DNA from 3 places in the Streptomyces sp. NPDC096311 genome. Region 1 is predicted to be linked to each of the others. Evidence: riboswitches for the same ligand, from Rfam matches in the RefSeq annotation. Region 1 holds a riboswitch; each other region holds the start of a gene.
What was found. A riboswitch is a leader RNA that binds a small molecule or an ion and turns the genes downstream of it on or off. The one in region 1 is predicted to bind cobalamin.
Positions count from the first base shown of each region.

Region 2: linked by a shared signal. The riboswitch ahead of ACIRA5_RS38935 (CbtB-domain containing protein) and the one ahead of ACIRA5_RS21330 (cobalamin biosynthesis protein) in region 1 are both predicted to bind cobalamin.
Region 3: linked by a shared signal. The riboswitch ahead of ACIRA5_RS19935 (ABC transporter substrate-binding protein) and the one ahead of ACIRA5_RS21330 (cobalamin biosynthesis protein) in region 1 are both predicted to bind cobalamin.

Region 1 covers NZ_JBIWFN010000008.1:67,668-69,922, reverse strand. The annotation lists gene ACIRA5_RS21330 (cobalamin biosynthesis protein) at 1-911, opposite strand, end outside; cobalamin riboswitch at 1,011-1,153, opposite strand; gene ACIRA5_RS21325 (hypothetical protein) at 1,265-1,489, opposite strand; gene ACIRA5_RS21320 (anion permease) at 1,502-2,255, opposite strand, start outside.
Region 2 covers NZ_JBIWFN010000019.1:153,842-156,096, forward strand. The annotation lists gene ACIRA5_RS38930 (CbtA family protein) at 1-610, opposite strand, end outside; gene ACIRA5_RS38935 (CbtB-domain containing protein) at 634-855, opposite strand; cobalamin riboswitch at 890-1,038, opposite strand; gene ACIRA5_RS38940 (MFS transporter) at 1,159-2,255, opposite strand, start outside.
Region 3 covers NZ_JBIWFN010000007.1:241,681-243,935, reverse strand. The annotation lists gene ACIRA5_RS19940 (FecCD family ABC transporter permease) at 1-111, opposite strand, end outside; gene ACIRA5_RS19935 (ABC transporter substrate-binding protein) at 123-1,157, opposite strand; cobalamin riboswitch at 1,195-1,378, opposite strand; gene ACIRA5_RS19930 (cytochrome P450) at 1,458-2,255, shown strand, end outside.

The DNA of each region.
Region 1 (2,255 bases):
CCGCCGGCGCTCACGCCGAGGGTGAGCCAGCCGACACGGCGTGACAGCCGTACGGCCCGCTCGATGTCGTCGACGTGCACGGCGCGCCCGGCGCCGTTGAGTTCGGGCCGGTGCTCGACGCGCCCGCCGTAGGAGAGGGTGCCGCCCAGGCGCACCCCGAGCGCCCCCGCGAACGACGCCTCCACGGGCCCGGCGTTGGGGCTCGGATGCTTGACAGCGTCGGCGCGCCAGGCCCGCAGGGCCCCTCGTGGACTGTCACCCGCGAGGGCGGCGAGCACGGCGGTGAGACGAGCCCCCGGCCACCCGGCGACGTCGTCGAGCCGAGCCGAGGCCCACCCGTACCGCCGGTACCTGGGCGACCTGTGACCGACCATGGCGTCAAGGGTGTTGACGGCCCGAAAGCCCACGAGCCCCGGGACTCCGGCCACGGCGCCCCACACCAGGGCGCCCACCACGGCGTCGGAGGTGTTCTCGGCGACGGACTCCACGACGGCGCGCGCGATGCCGTCGGCGCCGAGGGCCTGGGGATCCCGCCCGCACAGATGCGGCAGCCGCTCCCTGGCGATCTCGATCTCCCCGTCCGCGAGGGCGTCACCGATCGCCCGGGCCTCCCGCCCGAGTGTGGTGCCCCCGACGACGGCCCAGGTGGCGGCGGCCGTCAGCGCGAGGGACGCGGCACGTGAGGGGCGTACGGCACGGGAAGCGACGGCGGCGAGTCCGGCGGCACCTCCCACGCATACGGCGGTGTGCAGCGCGCCCCACCCGCGGTGGTCCCGCCACAGCACCCGCTCCACGGCTGCCGCGCTCCGCCCGAAAGCGGCGACCGGATGCCCCCGGCGAGGATCGCCGAGCAGCAGATCACCGAGGAGGCCGGCGGCGGCGCCGTACGCGAAGACGCGATCGGCACGCACGGGGTCAGCCGACCGTCAGGTCGGGTGGAACCGTCGCTCGGGGGGCACTTGGGCAGCCGCGCATGGCGTTATGTCCTCACTCAGGGTGTCCGCGCCCTGGTTCGACGAGACCGGCGGGGAGAGTTCCTGGCTCCCGGGGAGTTCCTTCCCCGGTCACAGTGGCGGGACCGCGCCGGATTCACACCGGCTTCCTCTTCTGTCGCCGTACTTGGCTCCGGCAGTCCACCACGGGTTGGAAGACCCGTCAACTTGCTGTTGACCTGCGCGGGGAGAGTGTGCGAAGGCCCACATACAGGTGGGGTGCGGGACGGTGATCCGTCCCGCACCCCACGCGAAGTGGCGCCCGTTTTGGGTTACTTGCCGACGATCAGGAAGATGCCGTACGCCACCGCCGCGGCGCACGCCGCGAAGCAGACGTACGCGCCGGTGACCGCGAGGGCCGCGGAGCCGCCCTGGGCGGACGCGGACTCGCGCTTGGAGAGTCCGACGATGCCGAGGGTGAAGAGGCCGACGAGGCCGACGGTGGTCACGAGGCTGACTCCGAAGACGGAGCCGAGGGCTGCCCAGTCGATGTGCATGCTGTTCTGTCCTTACACCGTGGCCGGGCGGGTGGGCTCCGCGTCCGGGGACGGGATGGTGGTCTTCAGGTCGCCGGACAGGCCGGCGGTGACGGGGCCCGCGGGCGGCGGGGTGACGGCGGCGACCGCGGCGGTGACGACGCCCGCGGGCTCGGTGTGGACGTCGTTGACGTTGTCGACGGTGACCGGCTGGCGGCGGGAGAGCTTCCAGATGGTGCCGGCGCCGGCGACGAGCAGCGCGCCGGTGAGGACGATGCCCCAGGTGCCCTGCTTGGTGAGGAACTCGGCGCAGGCACCGGCCAGTCCGGCGGCCGGCAGGGTCAGGCCCCAGGCGACGAACATCCGGGTCGCGGTCGACCAGCGGACCACGCCGCCCTTGCGGCCGAGGCCCGAGCCCATCACGGCGCCGGAGCAGACCTGGGTGGTGGAGAGGGAGAAGCCGATGTGGGAGGAGGCCAGGATGGCCGTCGCGGCGCTGGTCTGGGCGGCGAAGCCCTGCGGCGGCGCGAGGTCCGTGAGGCCCTTGCCCAGGGTGCGGATGATGCGCCAGCCGCCCAGGTAGGTGCCGAGCGCGATGGCCGTACCGGCCGAGACGATGACCCACAGCGGGGGGTTCGAGCCCGGGGCGATGACGCCGCCGGTGACCAGGGCGAGGGTGATGATGCCCATCGTCTTCTGGGCGTCGTTCGTGCCGTGCGCCAGGGAGACCAGGCCGGCGGAGGCGATCTGGCCGGCGCGGTACCCCTTGGCGGTCGCCTTCTCGTCG
Region 2 (2,255 bases), on a different contig from region 1:
ACAGCAGGGTGGCCGGGAAGTCCTTCGGCACCTCGTTGATGACCGGCAGGAACGCGTACGCCAGACCGATCACGACGGCGAAAGCGGCCACCGCGCCAACGGTGGCGTACCAGGTGCCGATCCTGGGTGCCAGCCGCTTGCCCAGGATGGTGGCGGCGATCGCGAGGAGCACGCTGAGCACCATCATCAGGAAGTACAGGGTGGTCCGCTTGCCGATGGTGTCGGGGTTGCCGACCGACGGCGGGTTGGCCGGATACTTCAGGAACGGCACGACGTACACGGCCAGCAACGCGCAGCCGGACAGCAGCAGTGCGGTCGCCCGCGGGCTGAAGCGGCCGACGCGGCCGAGCGCGAAGGCGAAGGCGAGCGCGGCGATACCGCCGAAGGCGACGCCGTAGACCAGGACGCCGGTGGCGAGACCGGCGGTGGACTGCAGGGAGCGGGAGACGATCTCCATCTCGTGCTCGTGGGAGTGGGCTTCCTCGAAGCTGATCGCGCTGTCGACGTTCGGCTCACCGAGGAAGTAGGCGGCAATCAGGGCGAGCAGGCCGGCACCGAGGCCGGCCAGCATGCCCCGCACGAGCAGATTTCTTACCGTTGCGGAGTTCATGGCAGTGCTGCGGGTCCCCTCGGTCAGTGGCAGGGGAAGCCGAGAAGGTGGCGGGCGTCGTGCACCCACTCGTGGACGTCCGAGCCGGAGACGACGGAGGTGGCGCCCTGTTCGGCACCGACGAAGTACAGCAGGACGAGCATCAGGATGCCGAAGAAGACCGCCCACGGAGCAATCACCTTGAGCGGCAGCTTCGCGGGAACGACGGGGGTGGTGGTTGTCGGCTGGGCGACGGTCTGCGCCATGGCAGGACCTCCTCGGGAGTTCGCGTCCCATCTCGGTGGTGCACTGGACGACGGCTACGGGTCTGACTCACGAGGGGTCCCAGCGGGCTGGAGCCTCTCGTTCACAGTGGCGCGACCGTGCCGGTTTCCCACCGGCTTCCGTCTTGCCGTCATCGATATCGCACCGACCGTACCGCGTGTCGGGTGCGGGGCCAAGACCGCGCCACCTGGCGTGATCTTCCTCTCGCACCAGGTGGCCGATCCCGAGTGAACAGCGGGTCAGCGGGGGCGGAACCCAGGTGAGTTCGCTCCCCGGCCCCGCTCTCAGACCGAAGGGGACCGGTCCGCGTCCTGGGACTCGGGCGTGTCCGTCGTACGACCGAGCTTCTGTGCCTCCTCCAGCGTGCGAGCCCCGCGGAGAGGGGAGAACGTGAGCCAGAAGGAGACGACGAGGTAGGAGATCCCGACGGCCCACAGGGCCGTGCCGGGTGACAGGGCGTCGGCCAGGGCACCCCCGACGAGGGCTCCCAGGGGCAGCGTTCCCAGGGCGACAAGGCGGTAGCTCGCGGTCACCGCGCCGATCTGGTGCTCCGGCGGAATGGCCTGTCGCAGGCTGACGGCGAACACGTTGAACAGTGCGACACCGAAGCCGTTCACCATCATGGCGACCGACGCGAGCACGGCGACGTACCCGCCGGCCCGGCTGACGGCGGGTACGAGCAGCAGACCGACCGCGGCCAGCACCGCACCCAGGGCCAGCACACCGCCGACGGCCCACCGCCTGGTGAGCCGGGTGGCGCAGAGCGAGCCGATCAGGGCCCCCACACTGCCGATGCCGGTGATCACGCCCACGACGGTGCCGCTCATGTCGAGATCACGGACGGCGAACACCAGGAAGACGGTCAGGAAGGCCTTCTCGTGCAGGTTCGACAGGCCGGCCTGAACACACAGGTCCCTGATCGGCCGCAGGGACCACGTGTAGCGGAGCCCGGAGCCGATCGCCTTCAGCGCCGACTCACGTGGCTGTTCGGGGGCCTTGACACCCCGCAGCAGCAGACCGCTCACGGCGGCACCGGCGGCGCACGCGGCGGCCACCGTCAGGGTCGGTGACACCCCCAACTGGCCGACGAGGAAGCCAGCCGCGGCGGGACCGGCGAGGGTGCTGACCGAATACGTCGCCTGGTGCAGGCCGTTGGCCGCGGCGATGGAGTTCAGCGGCAGGAGCCTGGGCAGCGTGGACTGGTAGGCGACTTCATAGAAGACGGTGGCGACACCGATCACGGCGGCGGCGACAACAAGTTGGCCGAAGTTCAGCCCGTCGGCCGCCTGGAACGCGGCGAGCACCGCAAGCGCGGCGCCCTGGGCGACACTCGCGGTGACGAGGGTGCGGCGCGGCGGATACCGGTCGACCATGACACCGG
Region 3 (2,255 bases), on a different contig from region 1:
GGACCAGACCTCCCCGACGCCTATGTCCGCGGGGCCGATGGTGATGGCCACCGCCACGGACGCGACGAGCACGGCGAGCCCGGCCGCCGCACGCATCACGGTGGAGGTCATGGCGGCGGTGGTCACCCGGCGAGCCCGTACTCGCGCAGCGCCGCGGCCACCTTCTCGACACCTTCGACCGTGCGGATGGTCGGATTCATCGCCTGCCCGCTGAGCTGCACGTACCGCTTGTTCTTCACCGCGTCCATGCTCTTGGTGGCCGGATTGGTCTCCAGGAACTCGATCTTCTTCGCGGCGGTCTCGGCGGTCTGCGACCTGCGGGTGAGGTCACCGATGACCAGGACGTCGGGGTCGCGGTCGGCGACGGTCTCCCAGTTGATCTGGGGCCATTCCTGCTTGGTGTCGGCGAAGACGTTCTTCGCGCCGAGGGTGTGGGTGATGATGCCGGGGGCGCCGCAGCAGCCCGCCATGTACGGGGCTTCCTGGTTGGCGAACCAGTAGAGGACCGTGGTGCCGGACGCGTCGATCCCGTCAGTGGCCTTCGCCACCCGTGCCTTCAGGTCCGCGACGAGTGTGGCGCCGCGCTCCTCGACGCCGAAGACCGCGGCCAGGTCGCGTACTTCGCCGTAGACCGCCTCCATGGTCAGCGGCCCGGTGCGCACGCCATCGCCGTCACCGCTGTTGTCCTTGCCCTCGCAGTCGGCGGGCGAGAGGTACGTGGGCACACCCAGCTCCTCGAACTTCTCGCGCGGAGCCACACCGCCCTTGGCCAGTGTGGAGGCGAAGGAGGCGGCGACGAAGTCGGGTTCGGCGTCGAGGACCTTCTCGAAGGAGGGGGCGTCGTCCGCGAGCCGCGGCACCTTCCCGTTGGCCTTCTCCAGGCCCTTCATGACCGGGTCGGTCCAGGTGGCGGTGCCCACCATGCGGTCGGCGAGGCCGAGGGACAGCATGATCTCCGTGCTGCCCTGGTTCAGGGACACGGCCCGCTTCGGCGCGGAGGCGATCGTGACCTTCCGGCCGCAGTTGTCGAGCGACACCGCACCGGTGGATTTCGGGGACTCGTCTCCGTCGGCGGACGAGCCGCTGCCACAAGCGGTCAGCAACAGGGCTCCGGAAAGGAGCAGGGCACAGCGGCGGGCTGGGGGCGCAACGGGCACGGGACATCCTCTGGCGTCGAGGGCCCAGGCGCGGGGCCCGTTCGTACGGTCCGCCAGCAGGTCTTCGGACTCGGGATCGGCCGGACGAGGCGCCTTCCCGGACTCCGGTCACGTATGACCGCCGTCCAGTGGCTTCGTGTTGCCCCGCCCGTCACCCTTACCGCTGCGCGTCAGCTCCGGATTCGCACCGGATTCCCTTGACTGGCCTCGGCAAATTATCACGCCCCCGTCAGCCGCGGCTTCAGCACGATTGTTAGCCTTGGCTGTGATCCAATTCCCTGTGCCCGGCCAAGGCTTGCGATGAGCGCCGTCGGCTCCTTCCCGCTCGGTGCCGCGACCACGCTCGCCGAACTCGCCGCGGATCCGCATCCGCGCCTGGCGCGACTCCGTGCCTACGAGCCCGTTTCCTGGCTGCCCGAGCTGGACGGCTGGCTGGTGACCCGCCGTGATCTCGCGCTGAACGTGATGCGGGACGCCGCGACCTTCACCGTCGACGACCCCCGGTTCTCCACCGCACAGGTCGTCGGCCCGAGCATGCTGTCCCTGGACGGTGACGAGCACGCCCGCCACCGGGAGCCCTTCACCGCTCCCTTCCGCCCCAGGGAAGTACGCGAGGGCTTCGCCTCGTTCATCGAGCGGGAGACCGACCGGCTCATCACCGCGCTGCAACCGGCGGGCGCCGTCGAACTGCGGCGTGCCTTCGCCGGCCCGCTCGCCGTCGCCGTCGTGACCGAGGCGCTCGGGCTGGTCGGCACCAGCGCGGACACGGTGCTCTCCTGGTACGACTCCATCGTGCGGTCGGTCTCGGACATCACCGCGGGACACGCGGCGGCACCCGCGGGCGCCGAGGCGTACGCGCGGCTGAGGTCCGCCGTCGAAGCCACCGTCGCCGACCGGGGCGCGGCGTCGGTCCTCGGCTCGGCCGCGGAGCGGCTGGCGCTGCCCGAAGTGGCGTCCAACGCCGCGGTGCTGATGTTCGGCGGGATAGAGACCACCGAGGCGATGATCACCAACGCGCTGCTGCACCTGCTGCGACACCCCGGCCAACTTGCCCTCGTCCGTGACGACGACGGCCTGCTGGACGGCGCGATCGAGGAA